3 regions of the Clostridium sp. 29_15 genome follow, and region 3 is predicted to be linked to each of the others. Evidence: riboswitches for the same ligand, from Rfam matches in the RefSeq annotation. Region 3 holds a riboswitch; each other region holds the start of a gene.
The links. Region 3 has a riboswitch for lysine ahead of BHW04_RS05620 (Na+/H+ antiporter NhaC family protein). Riboswitches for the same ligand answer to the same signal wherever they lie in the genome.

Region 1 (12,060 bases), on a different contig from region 3:
CGCTTATTAAAGAAAATCAAATAAAGGTTCTAGTCTTATCACTTCCTTCTAATCCTTTAGGAACAATATTAACAAAAGAGGAAAAAGATGAACTTATTAAAATTATTGCTAATAATAATATTTTTGTTGTTACTGATGAAATATATGAATCACTTATATATGAAGAATACTATAGTGTTGCTGAAGAAAAGGAAATATTAGATAAGGTGATATATATAAGTGGATTTTCTAAGATGTTTTCTATGACAGGGCTAAGAGTTGGATATTTTGCAGCTCAAAAGCAATTGATGGATGAAATAATGAAGGTACATCAATATAATGTATCTTGTGCAACATCTATATGTCAATGGGCCGCCTTAGAAGGTCTTAGAAATGGGTTAGATGATGTAGAGAATATGAGAAATGTCCTTAGAGAAAGAAAGGATTATGTAATTTCTGAACTCAGAAATATGGGACTTGAAGTAAATGAGCCTAAAGGTGCATTTTATGTATTCCCGTCTATTAAAAAATTTAATATGTCTTCAGAAGAGTTTTGTTTAAAGCTATTAAATGAAGAAAAGATTGCTTGTGTGCCAGGGAGTTCTTTTGGAATAGGTGGCGAAGGATATATTAGAATATCATATTGTTATTCAATGGAAGAGCTAAAAAAAGCTCTTTTGGGATTAAAAAAGTTCATTAACAAAATATGATAATAAGCGCTGCACAAATTCATTTGCAGCGCTTATTAATTAATTACCAGCAGGATTAAAATTATCGCTTGATACACCTTGTCTCTTTACTGATTTATGCTTTCTATTTGGATTGTGGTTTAAACCTTCTTCAGTTATTGGAGTCTGATAATTACATTTTTCCATACGGGCCTTTTTGTTATCAGGTTGGCTATCTTTTGTCATAATAAAACCTCCTATAAGTCTAATCAATTCCTTCAGAAAATAGTATAACCAATAAAGATACATTAATACTAAACTAGGTATTTATAAATTAAACATATACAATAAGAATATTAAATTAAAATTGTGTATTTTTAATAATATCTATAAGCCTAATACATCATCCATGTTATATAAGCCTGCTTTAGTTACATTAGCCATAAATGAACAAGCTTTTAAAGCACCGACGGCAAATACTTCTCTGGAAATTGCTTTGTGACTTAGTTCTATTACTTCACCAGATCCAGCAAAGATGATTTCATGGTCTCCAACAATTGAACCCCCTCTAACAGCGTGTATTCCTATTTCTGCTTTTTCACGTTTCTTTTCTCCATTTCTTCCATGAACATAGTAGGTATCATCAGAAATAGATTCCTTGATGGTGTCAGCCAGTAGTAGAGCAGTTCCACTTGGTGAGTCCACTTTTTGGTTATGGTGTTTTTCAATTATTTCTATATCATAATTTTGATATAGTAGAGGTGAAATTTTCCTTAGTAAAGAATTTATTAAATTAATACCTAATGACATATTGGCAGATTTAAAAATTGGAAGAGTTTTACTAGAATCTTCAATTAACTTTAAATCTTCATCAGTGTAACCAGTGGAACATAATACTAAAGGCTTTTTTGTACTAGTTGTTAAAGCTAGTAAGTCTTTTAAAGCATCAGCTCTAGAAAAATCAAGAAGAACATCGTAATGAATATTTACGTCTTCAGTATTTTTAAAAATTTTAAACTCAGATTCTTTAGGAAATTTATCAATTCCAGCAACTATTTTTAAAGATGGAAATTCGCTTATAACATTTTGTATTACATTTCCCATTTTTCCGGAACATCCACTTAATAAAATTTTAACCATTTAAAAACTCCATTCTATATTAAGCCGTAATTTTTTAAAGTACTGCATAATATTGTTTTATTTTTTTCGTCCATTTCATAAAGAGGCAATCTTAATTCTCCAACTTCTTTTCCCATCAAGTTAAGAGCAGTTTTTACTGGTATAGGATTTGTCTCCATAAATAAATCATTTGTTAGTTTGAGATATTTTAACTGCAAAGCTAAAGATTTGTTAATATCACCAGTTAAATATGACATTACCATTTCATGAACAGCTTTAGGAACTATATTTGCTAGTACAGATATAACTCCAATACCACCTAGTGCTAGAATTGCAGTAACTTGATCATCATTACCAGAATAAATATCTAATTTATCACCACATAAAGCTTTTATCTTTGCAATTTGGCTTATATTGCCACTGGCTTCTTTTACAGCTGTCATATTGGAAAGTTCAGATAATTCTAGTAAAGCTTCAGGTGTGATATTCATATTCGTTCTTGAAGGAACATTATAAAGGATTATTGGTGTGTTTACAGCATTGTTAATAGCTTCAAAGTGTTTAAATAATCCTTTTTTATTTGTTTTATTATAATAAGGAGTTATAACAAGAAGTCCATCTACACCAACAGATTCTGCAAACTTACTCATTTCAATTGAAGCAGCTGTATTATTTGAACCAGTTCCTGCAATTACAGGTATTCGTCTATTTACAGTATTTATAACAAATTGGATAGCATCTTTTCTTTCAGATTCACTCATTGTTGTAGCTTCACCGGTAGTACCACAAACTATTATTGCATCAGTACCTTCAGCAATCTGCCATTCAATTAGTTCTTTAAACTTAGGAAAGTCTATTCCATTTTCATTGAAAGGTGTTATTATAGCAACACCAGAACCTTTAAAAACTGTCATATTAACCTCCGTATAAAATAATTATTTAATTATTTCTTCTGCAATTTGTATTGCATTAAGAGCAGCACCTTTTCTTATGTTATCCCCTACAACCCATATATTTAATCCGTTATCAATGCTGAAATCTCGTCTTATTCTTCCAACATAAATTTCATCTTTTCCTGAAACTTGAAGTTGTGTAGGGTATTTAAGTTCTTTAGTATCATCATATACCACTATGCCTTTAGTTGATTCTAAAAGTTTAACTACATCGTCAAGTTCATATGGTTTTTCTAATTCTATATTTATGCTTTCGGCATGACAGTTTAGTACTGGAACTCTTACGGCAGTAGCTGTAATCCTTATGGAATCATCATGAAGAATCTTTTTAGTTTCGTTAATCATCTTTATTTCTTCTTTTGTATATCCATTATCTAAAAATACATCAATATGAGGAAGACAATTTTCTGCAATAGGGTAAGGGAATTTTTTAGGTTCTACTCCTTTTAATCCATCTTTTAAATCAGCAATACCTTGCATACCTGCACCAGATACCGCTTGATAAGTTGAATAAACGACTCTTTTAATACCGTAGGCATCTTTTAATGCTTTTAAAGGTAGCATAGCTTGAATAGTAGAACAATTTGGATTGGCAATTATACCATTGTTCCATTTAATGTCTTCCGGATTTACTTCAGGAACTACTAAAGGAACATCTTTAGCCATTCTCCATGCACTGGAATTATCAATTACTGTTGCACCATACCTTACAAAGATTGGTGCAAATTTTAAACTTGCATCTCTGCCAGCTGAAAATAATGCCAAATCTATTTTTTTATCTTTTATATTTTCTTCAGAAGTTTCATTTACTATATATTCTTTATCTCTGAACTTTAGATATTTTCCAGCTGAACGTTTTGAAGCAAAAAGATATAACTCATTTATTGGAAAATTTCTTTGTTCAAGAATTTCTAAAAATTTTCTTCCAACATTACCTGTTGCACCAACAACTGCTACATTATACATGTAAATTCCCCCTTAAATTTAAACGCTTATTAGCGTATTAATAATAAAAAATTAGAAGCTTTGAGCAAAATCACTCAAAGCTTCTAATTTTTTTATATTTTATATAAATATTTATTAGATTTCTTTAAATGATAGCTCTCCACAAAAATGTGACAGGAATACATATATTATATGAACCCCCAGTAAATAGCTGTAAAGCATAGGCTATTTACTTCGGCGATAAATCCTTTCCCATTAAATCATTGTGCTTAGCTCTTTAATAGTACTGATAAGTATCGCGCCTCTATCTTGCAATTATTTATTAGATTAGTTTGATTATATATGTTATTTATAAACAATGCAAGATTAAAATTGAAATAAATATATATAATACAATATATGTATAAAAATGTAATTTAATCTTTGAATATTTTATATTTTTATGGAGAAAATACATATATTACTTTGTAGGGGGAATAGTTATGAGCAAGACACCGCTAAAAAAAATTATAAAATCTAAAATTAAAACTAATAAAGAGCTTACAGCACAAGAACTTTTAAGAGAAAAAATCAAATATGAAATTGCTGACGAATTAGGATTAAAAGAAAAAGTTGATCAATATGGATGGGGAGGACTCACAGCTGAAGAAACAGGAAGAATAGGAGGTATTATGACCCGTAGAAAAAAAGAACTAAAAATTCCAACTAATGATGAGATACTAGGAAGAAAATAATGGATTGACTAATTAGTGGAATACATATATTATAATTCTTAGAAATTATAGATTAATGTAGAAGAAATATTTCTTCTACATTAATTTTTAAGTAGCTGTAAAATTTATAGCAAGGGGGAATAGTATGGCTTATGGAGAATTTGCTAAAATTTATGATGATTTAATCAATGAAGATATTAATTATGACAATATGATTAGCAGAATAATTGAAATATGCAATGAATATAATATTGAATACAAAGATTATCTTGATGTTGCTTGTGGTACTGGAAATGTTACTGTAAGACTAGCAAAGTATTTTAAAGATGTATATGCCGTAGATTTATCTGAAGATATGCTGAGAGAAGCTTTTAATAAATTTAAGGAAAATAGAATTAAAGGTAGGATAATTTGTCAAGATATGACTGAAATGCAGCTAAATAGGAAGTTCGATTTAATTACATCAGTTTTAGATTCTACAAATTATATTACTGACGAAGATGATTTGAAAAAATATTTCAGTTCTGTTAAAGAGCATTTAAAAGATGACGGGATTTTTATTTTTGATGTTAATTCATATTATAAGTTATCAGAAATATTAGGTAACAATATTTATACATATAGTGAAGAAGATGTTTTCTACATATGGGAAAATGTTTTTGAAGATGATATGGTTTCAATGTTTCTTACCTTCTTTGTAAAGCAAGGAGAACTTTATGAAAGATTTGAAGAGGAGCATTTTGAAAGAGCATATAGGGAAGAAGAGCTTGAAAGTGCTCTATCAAATTGTGGATTAGAGATAATAAATAAGTTTGATGGATATAGTAATAATAAGGTTCAAGCAAGTAGTGAAAGAATAGTATATGTAGTTAAAAAAATATAACTATATTAAATTTAGGAGGAAGTATAGATGGAAGATAAGATTATTAATGCGGTAGCTATGGATGGAACTGTTAGAATAATAGCAGGAACAACTACAAATTTAGTAGAAAAAGTAAGAGAAATTCATGAATGTACACCAGTAGCAGCTGCAGCACTTGGAAGAATGATTACTGCAGGAGCATTATTAGGTACTACTTTAAAATCTGATAAAGAAATTATGACATTAAGAATTAATGGTGGTGGAGAAGCAGAAGGAATTACTGTAACAGCTCATGAAAATGCTGTTGTTAAAGGATTTATTGGAAATCCTTATGGAGATAGACCATTAAACGAAAAAGGTAAGCTCGATGTAGGTGGATATGTAGGCAAAAATGGTAACCTTATAATCATAAAAGATTTAGGAATGAAAGATCCATATGTAGGCCAAGTTCCAATATTCTCAGGAGAAATTGCAGAAGATTTAGCATATTATTATACTGTATCAGAACAAACTCCATCAGCAGTATCTTTAGGTGTATTAGTAGATACTGATTATTCAATAAAGGTTGCAGGTGGATTAATAATTCAAATGCTACCAGGTGCTGAAGAACATATTGCAGATATAGTAACATTTAGATTGGAAGAAATTCCTACTTTAACTGAAATGTTAAGTGAAGGAAAGACTATAGAAGATATCTTAAACTATTTATTTGATGATATGGGATTAAAGATATTAAAAGAAACTAAGCCTGAATTTAAATGTAATTGTTCAAGAGAAAGAGTGGAAAAAGCATTAATATCAATTGGTGAAAAAGATTTAAAAGAGATATATGAAGAAGGTAAGGATGAAGAAATCAAATGCCACTTCTGTAATACTAAATATGTATTTACTAAGGAACAAATTGGAGAGTTATTAACTAAGATTAAATAATGAAAAAGGCTGCTATATTGTAGCCTTTTTCATTATTTTTTAAGAAAGATGTTTTAAGTATTTTATGCAACAAATGTTAGGGATATACGTACTATATTATAGATTATAAAACAAAGAGACTTCCTCTATCAGTAAGCTTTCCGCTTTTTAAGTAAATAGGTGTGATATTGTGATTATTAAGAAAATTTAACACTTCTTTGCCATAAGAATAATGATTTAAGTCTCCAAATAGTGCTAATTTATCGTGAGAAATCATTCCTCCAACACCACCTATAAATCCATATTCAAAACCTTCTAAGATAATATCTCCATAAGGCAATAAAAGAACATGAAAATCATCATTTGAAAGAGTCTTATATATTCCAGGATCATTAGTAATTAAAACTTTTTCTCGCAAGGGAAGAATGGAACACTTTGTATAGCCTTGCTTTACATTAATAATTTTTTTGTGAGTAATATATTTTTTAAAAGCATCATCAGAATACTTTAGGTTATGTATGAAATACTCCTTGCTATTTAGTGCGTTTATAGATATATTTTCAGGGTATTTATGGCCAAGGGTGCTAGAACTTTCAATATATTTTATATTATTTTCTTCCAGTTGTTTTTTAAACTCATCAGGCATATGCTTATTTATTAAGATTAATCTATTTTCTTTATGAAGAATATTTATTTGTATATCTACATGGCCATCAATTGCATTATACAAAGCTTTAGATTGAGGAATTTTAATTATTTTAAGCCCTAGCTTGTTTAAATTATTACATTCTTCATCTGTAGTTTTATAATCAACAAAACAAATCATTAAATTAACTCCTTTTATTTATAATATATATAAAATAAACAAAATTTATCTAAAAATCAATAAATTTAAACAGTTACTATTTATAAATGTTGAATATAGAAAACTTTTTAATACATACTATTATTAAGGAAGGAGTGAAATCCATGCTGGTAATGAAGTTAGTACACAATAATGACTTAGATTTTGTAAAAGAGTTACAAGAGTTACGACAGTTATTAAAAAAGAAGAATATAACAATGGGAATTGTTGAAAGCGGAGAGGGAAGCTCTAATATAATTAAGATAATATGTAATAATGAAAGTTATAATGATAGGATTAGAAACACTATTTATTTATATATAAGTAATATTTTGTATTCGGTAGTGGTTAAGGAATATAGAAAAAAAGAATTGTTTAATTATTTAATGGAAAACTATTTTTTCTTGAAGCAAAATGAGGTTATGGAAGTGGAAGAAAAAATAGTTAGGGTATTACAAAATGAAGAAAAAGTTACCGATGAAAAAATGTTTTATTGCATTAATAAGATAAATTGTATAATTGAAAAGATAAAGGAATGCTTAGAGGAAAATGAAGTTATAAATATTAAAGGTTTTATAACCTTTAGAATGAAAGAGCTTAGGGAAGATATTGAGTGTATCATTGATAAAATAGTTGAAGATTATATGATTGAAAAGGAATACAAAGAGTTTATAAAATTATTAAAATATTTTGTAGATATTCAGGAAAGTAAAATAGAAAAGATTGATATATATATACAAAGTGATGGGGGATATGTATTAAAAGATGGCCTTGATAATGATGTTTTTGAAGAGTTTGTCAAGGAAATATATGAATGTAAGATTGATACGGAAGCTAATGTAGAAGATATAATTATTAGTGGTCTTATTACAAATGCACCAAAAGAAGTAGTAATTCATAATAAAGACAAAGCCTTAAACTTAGAGTTTATTGATACTATTAAAAATGTATTCGGTGAGAGGGTAACTTTTTGTAATGGCTGTAGTAAGTGCTTGGCAAGTAAGTTGAAAATTTAAAAAATTAATAATTGACAACTAAAAGATAGCATGATAGAATTTAAAATGTTAAGAAGGAACTGCCGTTTCTCACCTTACGGCAAAGCTTAGTAAGGTAATACGTATGAAATTTGTATCTAGTAATATATTATTATGTCTAGATTTAGTTTGATAATAATGGATGGCAGTAATGTCATCCATTTATTATATAAAAATGCTTTTTTCATTGGTACATTTTATCGGAGGTGAACGATATCAGTAAAAATTTTACTTGTAACGAAAGTATAAAAGAAAAGGAAGTAAGAGTTATTGATGCAGAAGGTAATCAATTGGGAATACTTCAAACAAAAGAAGCTCAAAGAATGGCAGATGAGAGTGAATTAGATTTAGTTATGATCTCGCCAAATGCAAAACCACCAGTATGTAAAATAATGGATTTAGGTAAATATATTTATGAGCAAGCAAAAAAGGAAAAAGAAGCAAAAAAGAAGCAAAAAGTAACAGTAATTAAAGAAATCAGATGTGGAATCACAATTGAGGAAAATGATATTGCTATTAAAGCTAAAAATGCTAGAAAATTCCTAGTGGATGGGGATAAAGTTAAAATAACTATAAGATTTAAAGGTAGAGAAGCAGCATTATCTCATTTAGGTGTTAAAATACTTGATAATTTTGTTTCTAAACTTGAAGATGTTTGTGTAGTAGAAAAACCTGCTAAACAAGATGGAAGAAACATGACTATGGTTTTAGCCCCAAAAAAAGCATAATCTGAGAGGAGGATATTTATCATGCCAAAAATGAAAACTCACAAAGGTGCAGCAAAAAGATTTAGAAAAACAGGTACAGGAAAGTTAAAGAGAGCAAAGGCTTTCAAGAGCCACATCTTAACTAAGAAAAGCCTAAGAAAAGCGCTAAGAGAAAGAGAAACTTAAGAAAAGGTGCTTATGTTTCAACTACTCAAGAAAAAGCAATGAAGAAATTATTACCATACCTATAATTTAAGAAGGTTTAGGAGGACTAAAGAATGGCAAGAGTTAAAAGAGCGGTAAATTCACGTAAGAATCATAAAAAAGTATTAAAGCTTGCTAAAGGTTACTACGGTGGAAAGAGCAGATTATTCAAAACTGCTAACGAAACTGTAATAAGAGCTTTAAGAAATGCATATGTAGGAAGAAGATTAAAGAAGAGAGATTTCAGAAGATTATGGATAGCAAGAATAAATGCTGCTTCAAGAATGAATGGACTTTCTTATTCAAAATTCATGAATGGAATAAAATTAGCTGGTGTTGATATCAACAGAAAGATGTTATCTGAAATAGCTATAAATGATCCAAAATCATTTGCTGAATTAGTTGAATTAGCTAAGAAAAACTTAAATGCTTAATTAATACATAATGCGACTTATGTCGCATTTTTATTATATAAAAAAGTAGCATCTTTATTTATTAAGAGAGATGCTGCTTTTTTGTAATTAAAGTTTTCATTAGATAAATTAAAAAAATATACTTATACTTTTAGGAGGATAGTGTATAATAATTTGGTAAAGTATTATTTTGGTATTTAAAATTTTTGTTTAGCAGAGGTGTATATATGCAGTATAGGTTAAATAAAGGTTCTAAACTTAATCCAATGCAGATCCTTTCACTGGGATTTTTAGCAATAATACTGGTAGGTGGAATATTGCTATCATTACCTATTTCATCATCTACTGGAGAATATACTAGCTTTATTGATGCTGTATTTACTTCGACTTCAGCAGTATGTGTAACAGGACTAATAACTGTAGATACAGGAACTCATTGGAATTTGTTTGGTAAAACTGTAATTATGATATTGATTGAAATTGGTGGATTAGGATTTATGTCTTTTACTACTTTAATAGCAATTTTACTTGGTAAGAAGATAACCCTTAGAGAAAGATTGATTTTACAAAATGCAATGAATACCTTTAATATTCAAGGAGTAGTAAAAATGGTTAAATATATACTGTTATTCACCACTTCAATTCAATTAATTGGTGCACTTATATTTTGCACACAATTAATACCTGAATATGGATTAAGTAAAGGGTTATTTTATAGTATATTTCATTCTATTTCAGCATTTTGTAATGCAGGCTTTGATATTTTTGGTGGCGGGGTGAGTTTAACGACTCACAATACAAATACTGTGGTAATACTAACAGCAGCAGCACTTATAATTATAGGTGGATTAGGTTTTAGTGTATGGACAGAACTATATAATGTAAGAAGGATAAGAAGGTTTTCAGTACATACAAAAATAGTTCTACTGGTTACTGGATTCCTGGTAATAGGAGGCACTGTTTTAATGCTTTTATTTGAATATAATAATCCTGAAACCTTAGCATATATGGATGGTGGAGAAAAGGTTTTAAATTCTTTCTTTTCAGCTGTAACACCTAGAACAGCAGGATTTAATAGTATATCTACATCTGGCATGACTGGTGCTGGTAAGTTTTTAACAATGATTTTGATGATAATTGGAGGTTCACCTGGATCAACTGCTGGTGGAATAAAAACAACAACTGTAGGTGTATTAATATTAACAGTAATTTGTGTTATAAAAAGAAGAGAAGATACAGAGGTTTTTTCAAAGAAAATATCAAAAGATCTTGTTTATAAAGCATTTACCTTATTCTTTATAGGCTCAGGTCTTGTTATAGTGGTAAGTTTAATATTATCATTTACTGAAGCGGGGGCATCTTTTACAGCTATTTTATATGAAACTGTTTCTGCTTTTGGTACAGCAGGTTTGACTATTGGTCTTACACCAAATTTAAGCATCATTGGAAAAGTGTTAATTATGATGATGATGTATATTGGAAGAGTAGGACCTTTAACTGTAGTATTATCATTGACTAAAGAAAAAGTTAGAAGTGGAATTAAATATCCAGAAGGAAAAATATTAATAGGTTAGGAGAAAGTAATAATGGCAAGTGGAAAACAATTTGTAGTTATAGGTCTTGGTAGATTTGGTCAATCTGTGGCAAAAACATTATATGATCTAGGCCATGATGTATTAGCTATAGATATAGATGAAGAAGCAGTAAGAGAAATTTCAGAAAATGTAACTCATGCTGTGCAGTTAGATGCAACAGATGAAACATCTATAAAAAGCTTAGGACTTAGAAATTTTGATGTTGCAGTAATTACTATTGGTTCAAATATACAAGCGAGCGTAATGATTACACTTTTAGTTAAAGAACTTGGAATTAAATACATTATAGCAAAGGGGCAAAGTGAACTTCATGCTAAGGTATTATACAAAATTGGTGCTGATAGAGTAGTGCTTCCAGAAAAAGATATGGGTATAAGAGTAGCTCATAATTTAGTGTCTTCCAGTATAGTGGATTATATAGAATTATCATCTGATTATAGCATTTTAGAAATTAAGCCACTAAAGGTATGGGACAATAAAACTTTAAATGAACTAAATTTAAGAAGTAAATATGGAATTAATGTTATTGCCATAAAAAAAGGTGAGGAAATTGATATAACACCAAGTGCAAATGCTGTTATAGAAAGTGAAGATGTTCTGGTAGTTATTGGACCAACAAATAACTTAGGTAATTTAGAAGAAATAATTGTTAAACAGAAGTAAGAGGTGCTGCACTTTGATAGTCATTGAAAGTAAAGAAAATTCTTTATTTAAGAATATTAAAAAGCTTAAAGAAAGAAAAAATAGATCTAAAGAAAAGAAATATATTATAGAAGGTTTTAGGTTGGTAGAAGAAGGGTTTAAAGCTGGTGCAGATATTGAATGCTTAGTTATAGAAGAAGGAAATGAGCAGAAAGCAAATGAATTCTTAAAAGAATACTTAACAGTATCTAAAATTTATTTAATGAAAAAAAGTTTGTTTGGTCAGCTTATTGCTACAGAAAATACTCAAGGTGTATTAGCTGTTGTGAAGATGAATGATAGTACAGAAGAAATAAAAGGAGATTTTTATCTTTTATGTGATAAAGTTCAAGATCCAGGAAATTTGGGAACTATTATTAGAACTGCCCATGCAGCTGGTGCTTCAGGAATAATTTTAACAAAGGGTACAGTTG
Region 2 (12,060 bases), on a different contig from region 3:
TTGCTTCTGTAGCTACATCTGTAATTCCCTTTACATTATCAGTTATATCAATTGCATTTTTAGAAATAGTAGGAAGATTACTACAAGCCTTAGTTATATTATTTTTATTGCTATCAATTAATGAGTTTATATTATTAACAAGCTTTAAAACTTTTAATATAAGTATAATAAATAATATAAGTGCAGCTATTCCTAATGAACCTAAGATGACATTTAATAATAGCGATAAGCTTATGTACATATTAATCTCCTATTAAACTTCTTCAGTTAATTCTTCTTCTGTTATTTCTTCATCAACTTCTGTATCAGCTAAAGCTAATTCTTCAACTACATCACAAGCTTCTTGCTTTTGACCTTTTTTAGAAGCTAAGTATTCAGAAATTTTTTCTTTAGCAGTAGAAACATCTTTTTTACCTTCACTAACTTTTTTGCTTATAGCAGCTTTAGTTGCTTTAGTTTTTTTAACTAACTTATCTTTAGTTTCAGAAGATTTATTAGCAATATCTTCTCTAGTTTCTTTTCCAGATTTAGGTGCAAATAACACTCCTGCAGTAGCACCAGCAGTAACTCCTAGAGCAGCAGTTAAAGCAGCTGTTTTTACCATTTTAGCTTTTTGTTTTTTCTTCTTTTTATTGATTAAATCATAGATACTCATAATTTCCCTCCAATAGTTTATTTTTATTAATTATACTGAGCGGTATAAAGAATAACAAGTTAAAAAAAGTAATTTTTTCATAAAAAAGTAATAAAAGGTGGTGGCGTATAAAAATAAATTTTCTTTATAGTAAAATAATTAAAATTTTACTGATGATTAATTCTAAAAATACAATAAAAAAAAACTAAAAATATTTAAAATGTATAGAAAATTACTATGATATCTTAAAGTATATAAATGAAAATAATTATCATTTAAAAGGGAGAAAATTATGACAAGAATAGAAAGAGAAAAACAAACCATAAAGCTTATGGTAGAAATATATTGTAAAAAGAAACATGGCACTAAAGGTGAACTTTGTGCCGAATGTCGGGAGTTCTTAGAATATGCTCATAAGAGATTAAGTTTTTGTAAATTTGGAGAAGAAAAATCAACCTGTTCAAGATGTCCAATTCACTGTTACAAGAAGGATATGAAAGAAAAAGCAAAAGAGGTAATGAAATTTTCAGGACCAAGAATGTTATTATACAAACCTTCAGAAGTAGTAAGACATGCATTAAATAAATAAGGAGATTTGAGATATGAGTAAGGTTAAAAAAGGTATTTATATATGCATTGGTTTGGTAGCGTTTGCTTTAGGTGCAATAGGTGTAATTTTACCAATTCTACCAACAACTCCATTTCTATTATTAGCATCATTTTGTTTTGCTAAGGGATCAGAAAGATTTAATACTTGGTTTATAAGCACTAAAGTATATAAAAAGCACTTAGAATCATTTGTTAAGGAAAGAGCAATGACATTAAAGCAAAAGGTGATTTTATTAGCATTTGCAGATACCATGATAGCAATTCCACTAATAACTGTAGATGTATTGCCTATGAGAATAACCTTAATAGCATTAATATTATTTAAGCTATACTATTTTATATTTAAAATCAAAACTATCACACCAGAGGAGAAGGCTGCTAGAGATGCTGCAAGAGCAACAGCTACTAGTTAAATATAGCTAAGGAGGAAATAAAAAATGGAAAGAATATCATCATCATTATTTTGCTTATCATTATTAGTTTATTATATACCAAAATTATTTAAGGTTAAGAAAAAAGTTTATGTTAAAGCTCATATGTTTTTAGGTGCAATATCAGTTCTTGCAATGATAGCAGCAGTAGTCTTAAAATTTGGACAGGCTGATTTTATTAAGTACATTGGATTTGCCAGCATAATGATAGCAATAGGTATAACAGGAACTATTATGAAGAAAAATTATAAACTGTACAGAGTACTTCATATAGTATTTACTATTTCATTTTTTGTATATCTTCCTTTAGCAATTAAATTCATGTAATAAATTAATTTAAAAAGGAAATAGATATTATAAAAAGACTGCAAGTTATGAAATTTGCAGTCTTTTTATAATATTTGAAAAAATACAAATACTAAAGTCATGAAAAATTAAGGAAGGAGATTTTTTTATGGCTTATAGAAAAGAAATAGAACAGGTTTTTAAGGAGTTGGACACTAGCAAGAATGGACTTAGTAGCAGTGATGCAGCTTCAAGGCTAAAGGCTGATGGATATAATGAACTTACTGAAGGTAAAAAGACACCTTTGTGGAAGATGTTTTTTGAAAATTTGGCAGATCCACTAGTGATAATTCTTATAGTGGCAGCAGTGGTACAAATCTTTTTAGGTGAATTAGTAGAATCAATAATAATATTGATTGTTGTTATTTTAAATGCAATTTTAGGAGTAACTCAATCTAGAAAAGCAGAAAGCTCATTGGATAGTTTAAAGAAGTTATCAGCTCCTAATGCTAAGGTCATAAGAGATGGTAAAAAGGTTACTATTCAGGTAAGAGAACTTGTGGCAGGAGATATAGTTCTTTTAGAAGCTGGTGATTATGTACCAGCAGATGGTAGGCTTATTGAAGCTGAGAGTCTTAAGGTTGTGGAAGGAATGCTTACAGGTGAATCAGAACCAGTGCTTAAGCATACAGAGAGAATTGAAGATGAAGTTGTTGTAGGAGATAGAAGAAATTCAGTTTTTAGTGGTGCAACTGTAGTTTATGGTAGAGGAATAATGGCAGTGACAGCCACAGGGATGAATACGGAAGTTGGTAAGGTTGCAACACTTCTTGAAAGTGCAGGTACTAAGCAAACGCCTTTACAGGTTAAATTAGATAGTTTCGGTAAAAAGCTAGGGCTTATTATAATGATAATTGCTGCTATTATTTTTGGTGTAGAGGTTTTTAGAGGGTATAGAGCTGGTGGAAACTTAAAAGACTTAATATTTAGTTCATTTATGTTTGCAATTGCAGTGGCAGTGGCAGCTATTCCAGAGGCTTTATCATCAATAGTAACCATAGTTCTTTCTGTAGGAACAAAGGAAATGGCACAAAAGCAAGCTATCATAAGAAAGCTTCCAGCTGTGGAAACTTTAGGTTCTACAAGTATTATATGTACTGATAAGACAGGAACCCTTACACAAAATAAAATGACGGTGGTAGATTTCTTTATGTATGGCGTAAAGAAGGAGCAGATAGATAAAGATACAACTTTAGAAAGCCAAGATGGAGCAATGAATTTAAGTTCAACATTATGTAATGATTCAGAAATTGCTGAAGGTGGAGTAGAAATAGGAGATCCAACAGAAGTAGCTTTTTTAAGATATGCAGAAAAACGAGGTCTTGATTATAAGGAAATAAGAGATAAATATGATAGGTTAAATGAAATTCCTTTTGATTCTGATAGAAAATTGATGTCTACTGTAAATTCTATTGGTGGCAATGCAATTATGTTTGTTAAAGGAGCACCAGATATAGTATTACAAAGATCAATAAAGGCACTAAATGATGGTGATGAAGTACCTATGACAGAAGAAATATTAAATAAATATAAGCAAATCAATGAAGAGTTTTCTGATAGAGCACTTAGGGTGTTGGCATTTTCCATTAAAGATGTTCCTGATGAAAACTTTGTGCCAGCTATAGAAGACGAAGTTGATCTTACCTTTGTAGGGCTTATGGCAATGATTGATCCACCAAGAAAGGAAGTGTTTGGAGCAGTTAAAGAAGCCATTAGTGCTGGTATAAAGACAATTATGATAACAGGTGACCATAAGACTACAGCAGCAGCCATTGCCAAAGAGCTTGGAATAATGTCTAAAGATGATAAGGCATTAACTGGTAAAGAATTAGATGCATTAAGTGAGGGAGAATTAAGCGAACAATTGGAACATATCACTGTTTATGCAAGAGTTTCGCCAGAAAATAAAATAAGAATAGTAAAGGCATGGCAAGAAAAAGGAAAAGTTACAGCCATGACTGGTGATGGAGTTAATGATGCTCCAGCACTTAAGCAAGCTAATATAGGCATTGGTATGGGGAGTGGAACTGATGTTGCTAAGGATGCAGCAGCAATGGTTTTAACTGATGATAATTTTGCAACTATAGTCAATGCTATAGAAATAGGAAGGACAGTATATAGCAATATAAAAAAATCTATTACTTATCTTTTAGCAGGAAACCTTGCAGCTATTATAGCAATAGTATTTGCAGTAGTGATAAATTGGGAAAATCCTTTTACTACTTTACAGTTGCTATTCATTAATCTTATTAATGACTCTTTACCTGCTATTGCTTTAGCTTTTGAAGTTGCTGAGCCTAATACTATGAATAAACCACCTAGAGATATTAATGAAGGGATATTACAAGGAGGTACTAGTAGTGTTATTTTAATAAGAGGAATAATAATAAGTATTGTTGTTATTATTGCACAATACTTAGGTAATAAAACTTCACCTATACTAGGTGCAGCTATGGCATTTTCAACTATTACATTAAGCAGAATATTTCAAACTTTACCAGCAAGATCAGATAATATTTCTGTTTTTAATATTGGTGTAGCAAAGAATAAATATGTTTTAGGAGCAATAGGTATATGTCTTTTATTATATTTAATAGTACTGTTTCCAGGATTAAGAGCAATATTTTCAATACCAAATTACTTTGGGGTTATGGAATTTGCTATATGTATATTACTTGCTTTAATATCAACAGTATTGATGGAGTTGGTAAAAATATTTAAAAAATAATATTTAAGATGATATAATATAAAATGTCTTATAGAATAAGGATGGAGGGCAAAAATGAAAGATATTGTATCGTTAGAAAGGATGTTAGAAAAACTATATGAATGGGTAATTACTAGAGGGGTAAATATGTTTTTTGGAGTTATATTTCTCTCCATAGGATGGAAGGTTATTAATAAAACATTAAAAAGAATTAGAAGGATACTGGAAAGTAAAAATGCAGATCCAACAATTACTAGATTTCTTGATAATGTAATGAATGTTACCTTAAAAACAGTGCTTATTATAATAATACTTCAATACATTGGAGTGAACTTAACTGGGCTTACTACTATAGTAGCATCAGCAGGAGTAGCTCTCAGTCTTGCTTTAAAAGGAAGTTTAGCAAATTTGGCTGGAGGAGTTATCATTCTTGTAGCTAGACCTTTTAATGTAGGAGATTTTATAGAGACAACAGAGCATTCAGGTGTTGTTGAAAAAATAAGCATATTTTATACATATTTAGTTACCTTTGATAATAAGCAAATATTAATTCCTAATGGAATTTTAACAGATAGTAGTATAGTAAACTATTCTTCAAAAGAAATAAGAAGAGTAGATCTTACTTTTAGTGTATCTTATGAAGAAGATGTAATTAGAGTAAAAAATGTACTTATAAATATATTGAAAAATAATGAATTAGTACTGGAAGAACCAGAATTTTTTGTTGGAATATCAATGCATGGTGATAGTGCTATAAACTTTATTGTTAAAGCATGGTGTAAAACAGAAGATTATTGGACTGTATATTATGATCTTCTTGAAACAGTAAAAATTAAGTTTGATGAAGAGGGAATATCAATACCATATCCTCAAATGGATCTGCATGTAAAGAAAAATATAATTATAGATTAATATGTATGAGCCTTAAGTAACTTTCCTAAGTAACTGAGAATAAATTAATAATATAGGAAAGGATATAAGGTGATTTAATATGGATAAGGGAATTAATATTCGTAGTGTACTATTGGTGAAAAAAGCTGTTAAAATATTAGACTACTTAGGAACTAAATACGATATTGAGAAGTTAAAAAAGAGACCAGATATATGTAAAGAAATAATCAATAAATTCAAAGATGAATATATGGTATAAATAAAAGGTATAAAAAAGAGGCTGTCACATTAAATGACAGCCTTATATTGTTGAGTGAGTTTGTTATTTACATGAGTTGTTGACAATTTTGTTTTGGTAAAATATCTTGGATTACTCTCCAAGGATTGAGTTTATTTCGTTCTTGTATCCGTCTGCTTTTGCTCCGAAAATAGCTTGAATTCCGTTCCCTACTTCTACAACGCCAGCAGCACCTAATGTTTTAAGTTCATCTTTTTGAACTTTAGCTTTATCTTTTACTTCTACTCTTAATCTAGTGATACAAGCATCAACACTTACTATGTTTTCAGCTCCACCTAAAGCAGCTAATACAGCAGGTGCTTTTTCAGCTATTTCACCTTTTCCAGAAGTGGCAGCAGGTTGTTCATTGGCATTTCCATTTTTAGCTTGGAAATCAGCCTTTGTGAATAACTTAGTTTCACCTTCATTTTCATCTCTACCTGGTGTCTTTAAGTTAAACTTAGTAATTAAGAAGTAGAATAAGAAGTAGTAAACTACTGCATAAGCTAAACCTACTAAGATAACGAATAACCAGTTAGTTTTAACACCAGCACCAGCAGGTAATAAACCAAATAAAGCAAAGTCAATTACACCACCAGAGAATGTCATACCAATGAATACTTTAAGCATTCCCATAATCATATAAGATAAACCAGCAAGTACACAGTGAACTGCATATAAAGCAGGTGCTACGAATAAGAATGTAAATTCTAATGGTTCAGTTATACCAGTTAAGAATGAAGTAACAGCAGCTGAAACTAATAATGAACCTACAATCTTCTTTTTGCTTGGAGCAGCAGCTCTATACATTGCAAATGCAGCAGCAGGTAAACCAAACATCATGAATGGGAATTTACCAGCCATGAAAGCAGTTGTACTGTTTACGATAGTACCCATAGTTGATGCAGAAGCTCCAACTAATGCTCCCATATTAGATAATTGTACAAAGTATGCAGTGTTAGCACCAGCAATTGTAGTAAATGTTCCAACAGAACCATTTAGAAGAACTTGACCTTCAACAAATGAACTATACCAGAATGGTGTATAGAATACGTGGTGTAATCCAAATGGAATTAAAGCTCTTTCAATTAATCCATAGAAGAATACTCCGATAGAACCAGATGTTCTAACTAAGTTAGCAATTACTCCAATACCGTCTTGTACTAAAGGCCAAGCAAAGGCAAGTACTGCTCCTACAAGTGCCATAACTAAAGATGTTATGATTGGAACAAATCTAGATCCAGAGAAGAACCCAAGTACTGGAGGCATTTGAATTGTATGGAATCTATTGTGTAATGCAGCTGTAACCAAACCAGTAATAATACCACCAAACACTGACATATTTAATGTGAATATTCCTAAGTTAGTTGTGATATAAGTACCATATTCTCTAACGTTATCAGGTGTTAATACTCCAAGTTGAGTAACACCTAAAGCAAGTAATGAAGAAATTGTTTGATTCATTACTAGGAATCCAAATACAGCAGCTAAAGCAGCAGTGCCTTTATCTTTTTTTGCAAGACCTACAGCAACTCCAACTGCAAATAGTATTGGTAAGTTACCAAAAATAATATTTCCAATATCATTCATTACTGTTAATACAGCATTAACAGCAGGAATAGATATAAAAGTAAGTAATGGCTGATAAATAGCAGGAGCGTTTTCTAACCCTGCAATTCCTAATAATGCACCACCAACACCAAGTAATATACCTGCAATTGGAAGAGCAGCTATTGGAAGCATTACAGCCTTACCAATTCTTTGTAAAAATTGTAGCATAATATTAATCCTCCTAAACCTATTTTTAATTCTTAAGTTATAAGTTATATTTACATAGCGTAAAATTTCTCTGAAGCTGGCCAGCTTTCATAAAGAAAGTTAAACAAAAAAGGCTTAAATATCTATAAATTATATAATTCCACCAAGGTAAAGGAATTATTACAATTCACACATATTTAAGCCTTGCCTGCATAACCAGTAACACGCTAAAGTATTTAATTTACTTTTAAATAGTATCATAAAAATGTTTACATGTAAAGTTTTGTTTTTAAAATTATAGAAAAATTTTTATATTTTAAAAATTGTGACAATATTAGTTGTATATAATAATATGAAAAAGTAAAAAATAACAATTTAACTTATCCACAGAATGTGGATAAGTTAAATTGGATTATAAGTGTAAAGAAAAAAAGTTGACACAATATATTAGGTGTTGCAAAATAGATTAAACAATATAATGGGGTTTGGATAAAAAAGTAAATAATTTATACAGTAAAAAAATCCCAAAAATAGTTAATAACAAAGTTATCAACAAAATTAACATGCCTGTGGATAAATTCTGTGGATAACTGTGAAAAATGTGAATTATTTAAGTGAAAATGAGCTGAAACAAATATATACTGTGGATAACTTTTGAAATAGTATAAAAAAAGTTAAGATATGAATTATAAAATATAGAATAAAAGAAAAGAGGATAAAAAAATGATATATGAGAAAAGAATAGTAAAAGCACAATTTATTAATAGGCCCAATAGATTTTATTCAAATGTTAAATTAGATGGAAAAGAAATAAAAGTTCATGTACCAAATACAGGAAGATGCAAGGAGCTTTTAATACCGGGATGTACAGTATATTTAAGAGAAGAAAATAATCCAGCAAGGAAGACTTCCTATGATTTAATTGCCGTTGAAAAAGGTGATATATTGGTGAGTATTGACTCACATATTCCTAATAAGGTTGTGGAAGAGGCTCTTCAAAAAGAAAAAATAGAAAAGTTAAAGGGATATAAAAATATTTTAAGAGAAAAAATGTTTGAAAAAAGTAGATTTGATTTTAAACTGTCAAATGATGAAAGTGATGAATATTATTTAGAAATAAAAGGAGTGACTTTAGAAGAAGATGGATATGCTAGATTCCCTGATGCACCTACAGAAAGAGGAGCACGCCATTTAATGGAATTAATTGAAGCTAAAAGAAGGGGATATGGAGCAGGAGTATTATTTTTAATTCAGTTGGAGAATGTTTATAAGTTTTCACCGAATGATGAAAGAGATTCTAAATTTGGTGAAGCTTTGAGAGCTGCTAAGGCTGCTGGAGTAGATATATTTGCTTATAATTGTCTAGTTACAGAAGAAAGTATTGAAATTAATCAAGAAGTTGAAATAATACTATAGAAATTTATTTTCTTTATGATATAATTTTTACTTAATAATAAATGTAATAATATTTTTATAGTCAAGATTTTTTATAAGAATATATAAATTTATAATAGGAGTATGCTTATGGAAATTAAAAGAAAGAAGAATGTACCAGAAATAAAAGGTATATTAAGAAGTAATGTTATTGAAGTACCATCATGTATTAGAGATTGCTCTGGAATAAAGATATTTGGTAAGAGATTAAAGTCATTTTTATTCACCACAGATGTAGCCTTGATAAGAAATACTAATGCTGATGCAATAATAGCAGTATATCCGTTTACTCCACAGCCTTTAATAACAGAAGCGTTAGTAATGGCTGCAGATGTACCTATATTTTGTGGAGTTGGAGGTGGAATTACTCAAGGTAAGAGAGTAGTTAATCTTGGATTAGATGCAGAGTTTAAAGGTGCAATGGGAGTTGTAGTTAATGCCCCAACAAGTAATGAAATAGTTGAAAACCTTAGAGAGACTATAGATATACCAATAATAGTTACAGTGGTGTCAAAAGATGAGGACATAAAGGCTAGAATTGAATCAGGAGCAACTATATTAAATGTTTCTGGTGGTAAGGATACGGCAGATATTGTAAGAAAGATTAAATCTGAATATCCAGCTTTTCCTGTATTAGCAACAGGTGGACCTACAGAAGAGACAATAAGGGCAACCATAGAAGCAGGAGCAAATGCTATAACTTATACACCACCATACAATGGAGAAATAATGAGTGCACTTATGGACAGATATAGAGATAAATAAAAAATGAAAAATTGTGGATAGAACTCCATAGGAGTTTCAACATTAAATTTCATTCCTAACATCCTTATTTACAAAATATTGGTATAATGGTATCATTTATTAAAAGTTGTAATATAGTAATTTATATAAAAAATAAATTAAGAATAAAATAAAGCTAAATTGAATAAAATATTACCTGGTAGAGGTGCTGTTTATAATAAGTAAGAAAAGGGAGCTTTTTTTGCATGGTATGGATTTTTTCTGAAAGGTATGATAGCCGAAGGAATAAGGGACGCAAAGACTTATTTCTGGGTATGTATAAAATATATGCATAACTGTCACAGTAGTGGAGCGCTACAGGGTTTAAATGAAATTATGAAATAAGTTTTAAAAGAAAATTTCATATATCATATATAATCTTAAAAAAGTGAACTACCATCATAGAATTTCTATGATGGTTTTTTTATAATTTATTAGAGGATATTAGGAGTTGGGGATATGAAGTTATTTGGAACAATGGAAATAAGGGAAAATGAACTATTTATAGGTGGAGTTAGCACTACAAATCTAGTAAAAAAATATAAATCACCGTTATATGTTATGGATGAGCAGCTATTAAGAGATATATGCAGAAATTATTATAAATGTTTTAAATGTAATGAAGATAATAGGGTAGCCTTTGCAGGAAAAGCATTCTTAACCTTAGAAATGTGTAGGCTTATTCATGAAGAGGGGCTTAATTTGGATGTAGTTTCAGGCGGAGAACTATATACAGCTTATATGGCAGGTTTTCCAATGGAAAAGGTATATTTTCATGGAAATAATAAAACATTAGATGAAATTAAGTTAGGAGTAGAAAAAAGAGTTGGTAGATTTATTGTTGATAATCTAGAAGAAATGGAAATGATAAATGAAATAGCAGCAAAGTATGGAGTGATACAAGATATTTATTTAAGGCTTACGCCAGGGATTGAAGCTCATACTCACCAGTATATACAGACAGGGCAAATAGATTCAAAATTTGGATTTGCTCCTGTGGGAAATACTATAATGGAAGCGGTAAAACATGCTTTATCTTTAGATAATTTAAGATTAACAGGACTTCATTGTCATATAGGTTCACAAATATTTGAGATAAAGCCATATGAAGATGCAGCTGAAATTATGTTAAATTATATTGATGAAATTAAAAGAGAAACAGGTCATGAAATTAGAGAGTTAGATTTAGGTGGTGGCTTTGGTGTATATTATACAGAAACTGATAAACCAAGAAGTATAGAAGAATATTGTAGTGCTATCTTGAATAAGGTTAATGAAATTTGTGAAAGATTAGGATTAGTTAAGCCAATACTTACCATTGAACCAGGTAGATCTATTGTGGGGAATGCAGGTACCACTTTATACACCATTGGAGCTATAAAAGAAATAAAAAATGTAAGGAAATATGTTTCTGTAGATGGTGGAATGACTGATAATATAAGACCAGCTTTATATGAAGCAAAATATGATATGTCTATAGTTGATAAATTAAATGAGCCAGCTGATGAAAAAGTAACTATAGCAGGCAAATGCTGTGAATCAGGTGATATATTAATGAAGGATATATACATTCAAAAACCTGAAAGAGGAGATATATTAGCTGTCTTTACCACTGGTGCATATGGCTTCTCAATGTTTAGTAATTATAACAAAAATGTAAGACCGGCAGTGGTATTTGTTGGTGATGGTAAGGAGAAAGTAGTATCTAAAAGACAAGACTATAAAGATTTACTAGGGTTAGAAATATAGAATAATGGTAAAAATTAAGGTGAGATGAATTATCATAAATTCTTCTCGCCTTTTAATATATAAATTTTTAATGAATGTTTTATATATTGTAATAAAATTGACATATTGCTGTAGTATAATGTAATGGTAAAATTAGATTAAATAATAGAAATATGATATACTTATGTTTCAAGTAGATTGAGAGGGAGGAAGTTCTGGCAAAATTTTGCTAAAAACATTAAGTTATGAAGGAAAGTCATTTTATAGTCGATAGAATAGAAGGTAGGTCGTTAGTATTACAAAATCGTAATGCAGAAATAATAATAATAGATAAGACAAATGTTGAGGATGAGGTAAGTGAAGGAGATATATTAGTTAAAATTAGTAAGAACAGATATATTGTAAATAGAGAAGAGACCGATAAGAGAAAGACTAAAATTGATAATTTGATGAAAGGCATGTG
Region 3 (9,405 bases):
ATGATATTATAAAATAAAAAAACTGTCAAATTTTATATACTTATACCTCTATATTTTTGTTTTTTATTTGTTATAATAATAACATGAAAGGATGTATACAATGAATTATTTTAAATTACCTAAAGTAGGCCTTAGAACTTTCAAATCAGGACTTGCTGTTTTTCTATGTCTACTTTTAATTCCTAATGAACCATTTTTCTCTTGCCTTACAGCAGTTATTTGTTTAGGTGATACTGTTACAAATTCTGTTCGCACAGGCATAAATCGTGGCGTTGGAACTATAATTGGGGCATTTTCTGGATTATTATTCTTATTAATATTTAGATTTTTAGAAAATCATATTTCAAATACATATATCTCTAAATTGATAATCTATATGTTAATTGGTCTTGGTATAATTATTATGATATCACTATGTAATAAAATTAAAAGACCTGGTGCAATTAATATCACATGCATAGCATTCCTTGGAGTAACTACTGCTCATGCTTACTCTGATCCAATATATTATGCATTAAATAGATCTTTTGAAACAATTCTTGGAATAATAATCTCTATATTGGTAAATACACTTATTAATCCACCACCACATAAATAATTAAACAGTGCATATCAAAATATTTAATTTAAAAAGATTTCCAACAGAATTGCCCCTAATAATTCTGTTAGAAATCTTTTTTATTTGCTCCTATATTTAATGCCCTATTTTTTATTATGCTTGCTTACTCTTCTTCTACTTTCTTACCAAATATCATTACTCCTATAAACAATGCTACACAAGACATTGGTAATACTATATATATTGGAAGTCCAAATCCTGCTGGAATATATCCAAATAGTATAGTTATTGCAGCTACAAATAATGCATACCACATTTGTGTCTTAACATGATCTATATGACTACATCCAGCTCCCATTGACGAAAGTATTGTTGTATCTGATATTGGAGAACAGTGATCCCCAAATATCGCTCCTGTTAATACAGCACTTGTACTTACAATTACAAATGACATTTCTGGATTAATTTTATATGCTAATGGAATTGCCAATGGCATAAGTATGCTCATTGTTCCATATGCTGAACCTGTTGAGAAAGATATTATTGCTCCAAGAATAAATATTAAACTTGGTAATAAAAATGCAGGTATAGCACCATTCAATGCTTCTACTAAATATTCAGCAGCTCCTAATTCTTTTATTACAGATCCTAATGACCAGGCTAATATAAGAATTACTGCTGTTATTATAAGGCCCTTCATTCCATCAATCCATACTTCTATAGCTTCACTTATAGTAAATATCTTCTTCCATACTGCCATAACTATTGCAACTACAGTAGAAAATATTGCAGATTGTAATAATGCAATTGATGCATCTGATGCTGCAAAAACTTCTAATATTGCTTTAAATGATAATGGTGAATTTGTTACTATCGCTTTAATAGCTATATCATCACCAGCCATTATTGATGAATATCCACTATAGTAAAAAGCAACTATAGCTGAAATAATTAATGCACCTATTGGTACAATTGCATTCCAAATACTTAGTTTTACACCTTCTTTTGGTTCTAATTCATCCATGTGAGAAGAAGTTACTGCAATTTCTTCATTAGTTAAATCTTTTAACTTTCTTGCTGATATTTCAGCTTTTCTCATTGGACCAAATTCCCTTAAAGTTATTATTGTAATCACAATAAATGCAAGTATTAATATGTTATAGAATCTATAAGGTATTGTTTGAAGGAATACTCCAAATCCACTAGCTTCAACACCTATTGATTCAAATCCTTCTGAAATTAAGCTTACTTCTAAACCAATCCAAGTTGATATTATGGCAAGACCAGCTATTGGTGCTGCTGTTGCATCAATTATAAATGCTAATCTTTCTCTTGATATTTTCATTTTATCTGCCACTGGTCTCATTATTGGACCAACAATTAATGAATTTGCATAATCATCAAAGAATACGCATATTCCTAAAAACCAAGTTATAAGTTGAGCACTTTTTGCAGTTTTTGCTTTCTTTGCTAAAGCTTCAGCAATAGCCTTTGCCCCCCCCATTTTAGCAACTAAATTAATAACTCCTCCAATTACAAGAACTTGCATTACGATTCCTGCATTCCATGGATCAGATAATGAATTTAATGCTCTATTAATAAAATCTAAAAATGCTTGTGTTAAAGCTCCAAATACATTAAATCCTGTTAGATTCAAAATAAATCCACCTGATAAAACTCCAATAAATAATGAAATAACAACATTTTTAGTTATAAATGCTAATAATATTGCAACTATTGGTGGTATTAATGTAAATATTCCAAATTCCTCAGCATTACTTACTGTCAGTTCAAATTCTGATGCAAAAACAAATGTTGTTGATAACATAAATATCATCATAGTTAAACCAAAAATTTTCTTAAAATTTTTTTCCATATTTTTACCCCCTAAAATATTTTGGTTGGTGTAAAGTTTTTTTACACTACTTTTCTTTTAAATTCTAACGTTATTTTTTAATTATTATTAAAAATTAGCCATAGACTATTTTTTCATGCAAAACTTTACACTATCATATTTTAATGAATACACTTAAGAGTAACTATCTTAAACAAAAAAAAGCCTTGAGTTAACACTCAAGGCTTATAATAATCATAAAATTCCTCAAATGATAGCTCACCACAAATGTAATTTGTGACAGTGATACATATATTTTATGCATCCCCAGCTATACAACCTTAAAGCATCAGTTGTATACTTCGGCAACAATTCCTTTCTTACTAAATCATAGTGCTTACCTCATTAATAATACTAATAATTATTGCGCCTCTACCCTTACGTTATTCATTTTTCAACTTCTATTATACAATTATTTTTTTATTATGCAATAGAATTTTTTAACTTTAATTAATTTATTCTATTTCTTGACATAAAATCTTCTATTTCTTCCACTGTCTTAATCATATCCTTTGTTAGGTTAATAGACCCATCTTCTGTAACAAGAATGTCATCTTCTATTCTTATACCAATTGATTCTTCTGGTATATAAAGACCTGGTTCCACTGTATAAACCATACCAGGTTCAAAAGTAAAGTTTCTATCTATTATTACATCATGAGTATCTAAACCTAAACTATGACCTATACTATGGAAATAATACTTTCTAAAATCTTTTTTATCTTCTAATAAACCTAAACTTACACAAGCCTCTCCTAATAAATCATTTGCCTTAGCATTTAGTTCTGCTGTTGTTATACCTGGTTTAATTGTCTTTATTATTTCTTCGTTAACTTTTAATACCGCATTATAAACTTCCTTTTGTCTTGCTGTGAACTTACCATTTACTGGAAAAGTTCTAGAAATATCAGCATTATAATATTTATATTGTGCACCTAAATCAAAAAGAATTAAGTCTCCATCTTTCATTTCTGCATTATTATCAACATAATGAAGAACTGTAGCATTTTTTCCTGTAGCAGCAATAGTGTTAAAAGCTAAATCCTTAACACCTTTACTTTTACAGTTAAAATCAAAATATGCTTCAAGTTCATATTCCTTCATTCCATCTTGTGCATTTTTCATTAATGTTTCAACGCCAGCTATAGTGATTTTTATGGCTTCTTTAATATTTTCTATTTCCTCATTACTTTTAATAAGTCTTAAGGCTGCTATAGATGCATATATGTTTCTTACGGAAATTTGAGGATATTTACTTACTATTTCCTTAGCAAATATTTGTGAAATACTATTCATTGAATTAAAAGCATCTCTTTCTAAATCTAAATATAAATTGAATTCTTCTTTCATTGAAATTAATCTATGAAAATAATCTTCAAAAGTGCTCTTAAACATAACTTCATCAACGCCAGCAATGTCTAAAGCTTCATTTTCTCTTAAGCTTTTTCCTATCCATTTTTCTAGTTCTAAATCTATATCTTTAATGAATAAAATATTCTTTTCTTTACCATTTATCTTACTCATTAATAAAATATGATCTGGTTCTTGAACACCAGTTAAATAATAAAAATTTCTATTTGGTGTGAATGGATAAGCTTCATCAGCAGTTTTCTTTGGTGCATTACCTGCAAATAAAACTATCACTGAGTTATCCTTAACTTTTTCTAATAGCTTGTGTCTTTTTGCCTTATAGAATTGTCCTTTCATATATTTATCCTCCTCTTTTGAAATTATTTATTTTCATTATAACTAAATAAAAACATAAAGGCTATAATATTTCTACACAATTGGGAAATTTAACATATTAATAACTTTACCATTAAAATTGCCATAATTATCGCTATCATATCTGCCATAACAGCTGCCCATACAGTATGACGCACTTTTTTTATTTTTATAGCACCAAAATACACTGTTACAGTATAAAAAATTGTTTCTGTTGTCCCCATAATTACAGATGCTACAAGACCAATAAAGCTATCAGCGCCATAATTATTCAATATATCTGTAAAAATTCCCATAGCTCCACTGCCAGATAAAGGTTTTATTAGTACTAATGGAACAACTTCTTTTGGCAAACCTATAATACTTGCTACAGGCGATATAAAATTATTAACAAAATCCAATAATTTAGCGCTTCTAAATATATTCACTGCCACTATCATTGCTAATAAATATGGAAATATATTGGCACAAACCTTTAACCCTTCCTTAGCACCTTCAACAAACCATTGGTATACTTTCCTACCTTTTATCATTCCATAAGTTATTATTATAAGTACTATTATTGGTATAATACTTTTGGTTATATAATTAAACATTTTACCTCCAAATTAAAAGTACTTTTGCAAAACCTTGCAGCAAATCACTCCACATATAGATGCCATTGCCGTTGAAATTATTGCAGGAATTATAATCACACCTGGATTGCTAGAATTCGCAGTAGCTCTAATGGAAATAACAGTAGATGGTACAAGTTGTATACAAGCTGCATTTAATACTAAAAATAAACACATATCATTAGATGCCTTTTCCTTATCTTTATTTAAGCGTTGCATTTCTTCCATAGCCTTTATTCCAAAAGGCGTTGCTGCATTTCCAAGACCCATCATATTTGCTGTTATATTCATTACTATAGCCCCTAACGCCTTTTCATCTTTAGCTGCATCCTTAAATATCAATTTTAATATAGGCTTCATAACTTTAGCTAACTTTTCAGTAAATCCACTTTTTTCTGCTATCTTCATTACTCCACACCAAAAACACATTAATCCTGTAAGACCCACCACAAATGTTACTGTACTTTCTATGGATGAAATAATATCATTAGACATAGTTTCACCATTTCCAGATAAAACACTCACCAATAAACCTAAAAAAATCATAATAAACCATATGTAGTTAATCATCTAAAAATCCCCCCTTAGATAATTAAAATATATGCCTTGCATAGCTTTTTTATTAGTGATACCATAAAGATATCAATATATATTTTATTCTATATTTTACCTAAAAAGGAGATACACCAATGAAAGAAGGAAATTTAAAATTAGCACAAGAAGATATTGAAGCAGCATTAAAAGCTGTAGAAGATATAGAGAATTTCATTAATGATGAATCATTAGAAAAAGATGTTTTAAAACAAAAATTTGTTGCTTTATCTGAAAAAGTACAACAATTAGAAAATTTATTAAAGATAGAAGGTATTCTTTAATTAAATAATACATAATAAAAAAGGGACTTTTTATAGCCCCTTTTTTATTAATATCCGTTACTAAATGTAAATTTTTAAAATGGTTTTGACACTCTTTCCTCAATTTTACCCAATAAATTCTCAACAATCATAATACCTATACATAGCTGAATGCATACTCACTTACAACTCACTTTAGTAAACGTTATCAACAACTTTGATTTCATTCTATCATATTACTGGGAATTTTACAATATAATATTTATATTTTATAATAATATACAAATTATAATCACTTTCTTTGTAAAAAAATTAAATAAAAAGGAACCTATCAAGGCTCCTTTTTATTTACAGCTTTCTCTTTCCACCAATTCATGACTTAAAATAAATTCTGCTTCTTCTAATGGCTTATTATTTAATATTTTTATAAGTATTCTCATAGCAACAGAACCCATATCATAACTTGGCTGTTTAACTGTAGTTAATTTTGGATAGAAGTAAGATGCAACAGCATTATCATTAAATCCTATTACACTTACATCTTCTGGAGTGTTAACTCCTTTTTCTCTTAATCCATTTATAGCACCCATGGCAATTTCATCAGATGCACATATTATTCCATCAAAATTCTTACCTGAAGCTAAGAATTTTTCTGATGCTCTGTATCCACTCTTAACTTTTAAGCCTTCAAAATAAACTAAATCTTCGTCTATAGTAATTCCAGCTTCATTTAATGCTTTTTTATATCCGATATATCTATCTCCCCAAGCGTTTGCAGAACTTTTATCAACACCAATGAAAGCAATATTTTTTATTCCTTTATCAAGAAGGTGTTTTGTTGCTTCATAAGTTGCTTCAATATTATCTATATATACACTTGGAAGTTTTCCTTCATTATCTTTTGTTTCAACTAAAACTGTCTTTAAATCCAACTCATTTATTATATTCAATGTTTCTTCTTCTAATGATGAACTCATATAAATAACTCCATCAACCATTTTTTCTTTTAATACTCTTAAGTAATCTTTTTCTTTATCTGAATCAAAATCAGAGTTGCATAAAATTACATTATAATCATATATATTCGCAACATCTTCTGCACCTCTAACAATTTCAGGATAGAATCCACTTGATATATCTGGCACTAGTATTCCTATAGTCTTAGTTTTTTGCGTCTTAAGACTTCTTGCAACTATATTAGGTCTATATCCTAATTTTTTTATTGCATCTAATACCTTTTTCTTTGTGTCTTCATTAACAACATCTATATCATTTAAAACTCTTGATACCGTAGCTATTGAAACTCCCGCTTCCCTTGCAACATCTTTTATAGATGTAGCCATAACAACATCACTCCATTTTCATAATTTTTAATTAATTTATTATACCATTAAATTGTAACATTTTCATTCCCTATATTTATATTCTTTCAAAAAAGGTAGGAATTATAACTAATCCCTACCTTACTTATTATTATTTATTATTTTATAACTTCCACAGCCATATTTAGCTTTTCACCATTTATTGTTGTTTCAGTATACTCTCTATTTGCTGCAAATATTATTTCTTCTGTTAAAGTATCTCTCTTAATAGTTTCAGCAAACTTCTTAATAACGTCCATTAACATTTCATTATCAGAAACGTATAGCTTAATCTTATCTGCTACTTGGAATCCGCTTTCTTTTCTCATGTTTTGAATCTTAGAAATCATTTCTCTAACATGACCTTCTTCTCTTAATTCATCTGAAATATGAGTATCAAGAACAACACCTATAGAACCTTCACCAGCAAAAGCATATCCTTCTAATCCTTGCATTGTTACAAGTAAATTTTCTTTATTTAATTCAATTTCAGTTCCATCTACATTGATAGTAACAACTCCACCATTTTGGATAGTTTGAGCTAATTCCATTTGGTTTCTAGCACCAATTTCTTTTCTTATTTGAGGTATCATCTTACCATACGCTCTACCTAATACAGGAAGGTTAGGTTTAATTTCAAAGTTAACGTGAGTTGAAAGGTCAGCACCAAATTCAACAGCCTTAATATTTAACTCATCAATTATGATATCTCCATAATATACAGGAAGTGAGTCTGTTGAAACAAGCATCTTAGATAATGGCTGTCTATTCTTAATGTTAGCACCATTTCTTGCACTTCTTCCAAGCTTAACTATCTTATAAGCTAAGTCCATTTCAGCTTCTAAGTTTTTATCTATTGCCTTTTCATTAACTTCTGGCCATAAACATAAGTGAACACTTTCTTCTGCTTTAGGATCTAAATTAACTACTAAATTTTGATAAATTTCTTCTGTAATGAATGGAACAAATGGAGCTGAAACTTTAACTAAAGTAGTTAATACTCTATATAATGTTACATAAGCACCAATTTTATCATCTGTTAATGTTTCAGACCAGTATCTTGCTCTGTTTCTTCTTACATACCAGTTAGATAATTCATCTGTGAAATCTTCTATTGCTAAGGCAGCATTAGTTATATCATATGAATTTAATTTAGCATCAACGTCTTTAACTAATGTGTTTAATTTAGACATAATCCACTTATCCATTACGTTATCTGATACGAAATCAGCATATTCTGTTGGGTTGAATTTATCTAAATCAGCATATAATACATAGAATGAGTAAACATTCCATAATGTGCTTAAGAACTTTCTACCTGCTTCAGATACATCATCAGTAGAGAATCTTGTTGGAAGCCATGGAGCACTTGCAGTATAGAAATGCCATCTTGTAGCATCTGCACCTTCACTAGCTAATACTTCAAACGGATCAACAACATTACCTTTAGACTTAGACATCTTTAAGCCCTTCTTATCAAGAACATGACCTAAAACTATACAGTTTTCAAATGGATTTCTATCAAATACAGCCGTTGAAATTGCAAGTAATGTATAGAACCATCCTCTTGTTTGGTCAACAGCTTCTGAAATAAATTGAGCTGGGTAATTTTGTTCAAATAATTCTTTATTTTCAAATGGATAATGTAATTGAGCAAATGGCATTGATCCTGAATCAAACCAGCAGTCAATAACTTCTTTAACTCTTTCCATTTCCTTACCACATTCTGGACAGTTTAAGTGAACTTCATCTATATATGGTTTGTGTAATTCTATATCTTCTGGAACATTTATACCTTTATTCTTTAGCTCTTCAATACTTCCAATACATTCTTTATGTCCGCATTCACATTGCCAAATTGGTAATGGAGTTCCCCAATATCTATCTCTTGAAATACCCCAATCAATAACATTTTCTAAGAACTTACCAAATCTACCTGTTCTTATGTTATCTGGATACCAGTTTATTTTATTATTGTTTTCTATAAGCTTATCTCTTAATGTTGTCATTGCAACAAACCAGCTTTCCTTAGGATAGTAAAGAAGTGGTGTATCACATCTCCAACAATGTGGATATGAGTGTAAGTGTTTTTCAGCTTTGAATAACTTGTTGTTTTCTTCAAGCCATTTACAAATGCTTTCATCACATTTCTTGACAAACTTACCAGCCCATGGAGTTACTTCTTCAACAAACTTACCTGCTTTATCAACTAAGTTTATGAAAGTAATTCCATTAGCTTTAGCAACTAAGCTATCATCTTCACCATAAGCAGGTGCAATATGAACTACACCAGTACCATCTGATAATGTTACATAATCACCATGAATTACTTCAAAAGCTTTTCCTTCTACTTTTCCAAATGGCATTAATTGTTCATACTTAGTTCCAAGTAATTCAG

Region 1: it holds a riboswitch for lysine, as region 3 does, so the genes downstream of both, BHW04_RS11305 (aspartate-semialdehyde dehydrogenase) here and BHW04_RS05620 (Na+/H+ antiporter NhaC family protein) in region 3, are expected to answer to the same signal.
Region 2: it holds a riboswitch for lysine, as region 3 does, so the genes downstream of both, lysA (diaminopimelate decarboxylase) here and BHW04_RS05620 (Na+/H+ antiporter NhaC family protein) in region 3, are expected to answer to the same signal.

The regions. Positions count from the first base shown of each region.
Region 1 is NZ_MNRT01000042.1:98,906-110,965, reverse strand. It holds gene BHW04_RS11325 (pyridoxal phosphate-dependent aminotransferase) at 1-689, shown strand, start outside; gene BHW04_RS11320 (hypothetical protein) at 729-893, opposite strand; gene dapB (4-hydroxy-tetrahydrodipicolinate reductase) at 1,035-1,787, opposite strand; gene dapA (4-hydroxy-tetrahydrodipicolinate synthase) at 1,802-2,680, opposite strand; gene BHW04_RS11305 (aspartate-semialdehyde dehydrogenase) at 2,702-3,685, opposite strand; lysine riboswitch at 3,810-3,979, opposite strand; gene BHW04_RS11300 (small, acid-soluble spore protein, alpha/beta type) at 4,147-4,398, shown strand; gene BHW04_RS11295 (class I SAM-dependent DNA methyltransferase) at 4,523-5,260, shown strand; gene hslO (Hsp33 family molecular chaperone HslO) at 5,288-6,169, shown strand; gene BHW04_RS11285 (DUF6873 family GME fold protein) at 6,273-6,974, opposite strand; gene ytxC (putative sporulation protein YtxC) at 7,118-8,008, shown strand; gene infC (translation initiation factor IF-3) at 8,233-8,754, shown strand; partial or broken gene rpmI (50S ribosomal protein L35) at 8,776-8,984, shown strand; gene rplT (50S ribosomal protein L20) at 9,012-9,371, shown strand; gene BHW04_RS11260 (TrkH family potassium uptake protein) at 9,578-10,924, shown strand; gene BHW04_RS11255 (potassium channel family protein) at 10,937-11,608, shown strand; gene BHW04_RS11250 (TrmH family RNA methyltransferase) at 11,622-12,060, shown strand, end outside.
Region 2 is NZ_MNRT01000024.1:22,654-34,713, forward strand. It holds gene BHW04_RS04920 (hypothetical protein) at 1-241, opposite strand, end outside; gene BHW04_RS04925 (YtxH domain-containing protein) at 254-655, opposite strand; gene BHW04_RS04930 (nitrous oxide-stimulated promoter family protein) at 927-1,223, shown strand; gene BHW04_RS04935 (YbaN family protein) at 1,237-1,656, shown strand; gene BHW04_RS04940 (hypothetical protein) at 1,681-2,001, shown strand; gene BHW04_RS04945 (calcium-translocating P-type ATPase, PMCA-type) at 2,129-4,747, shown strand; gene BHW04_RS04950 (mechanosensitive ion channel family protein) at 4,802-5,638, shown strand; gene BHW04_RS04955 (hypothetical protein) at 5,718-5,876, shown strand; gene BHW04_RS04960 (PTS transporter subunit EIIC) at 5,988-7,673, opposite strand; gene sfsA (DNA/RNA nuclease SfsA) at 8,376-9,068, shown strand; gene BHW04_RS04970 (enzyme with TIM-barrel fold) at 9,177-9,851, shown strand; lysine riboswitch at 10,023-10,195, shown strand; gene lysA (diaminopimelate decarboxylase) at 10,329-11,618, shown strand; gene BHW04_RS04980 (DUF3006 domain-containing protein) at 11,843-12,060, shown strand, end outside.
Region 3 is NZ_MNRT01000026.1:21,951-31,355, forward strand. It holds gene BHW04_RS05615 (FUSC family protein) at 101-598, shown strand; gene BHW04_RS05620 (Na+/H+ antiporter NhaC family protein) at 723-2,435, opposite strand; lysine riboswitch at 2,661-2,836, opposite strand; gene BHW04_RS05625 (aminopeptidase P family protein) at 2,904-4,160, opposite strand; gene BHW04_RS05630 (spore maturation protein) at 4,250-4,774, opposite strand; gene BHW04_RS05635 (nucleoside recognition domain-containing protein) at 4,787-5,362, opposite strand; gene BHW04_RS05640 (hypothetical protein) at 5,482-5,667, shown strand; gene BHW04_RS05645 (LacI family DNA-binding transcriptional regulator) at 5,991-6,989, opposite strand; gene ileS (isoleucine--tRNA ligase) at 7,127-9,405, opposite strand, start outside.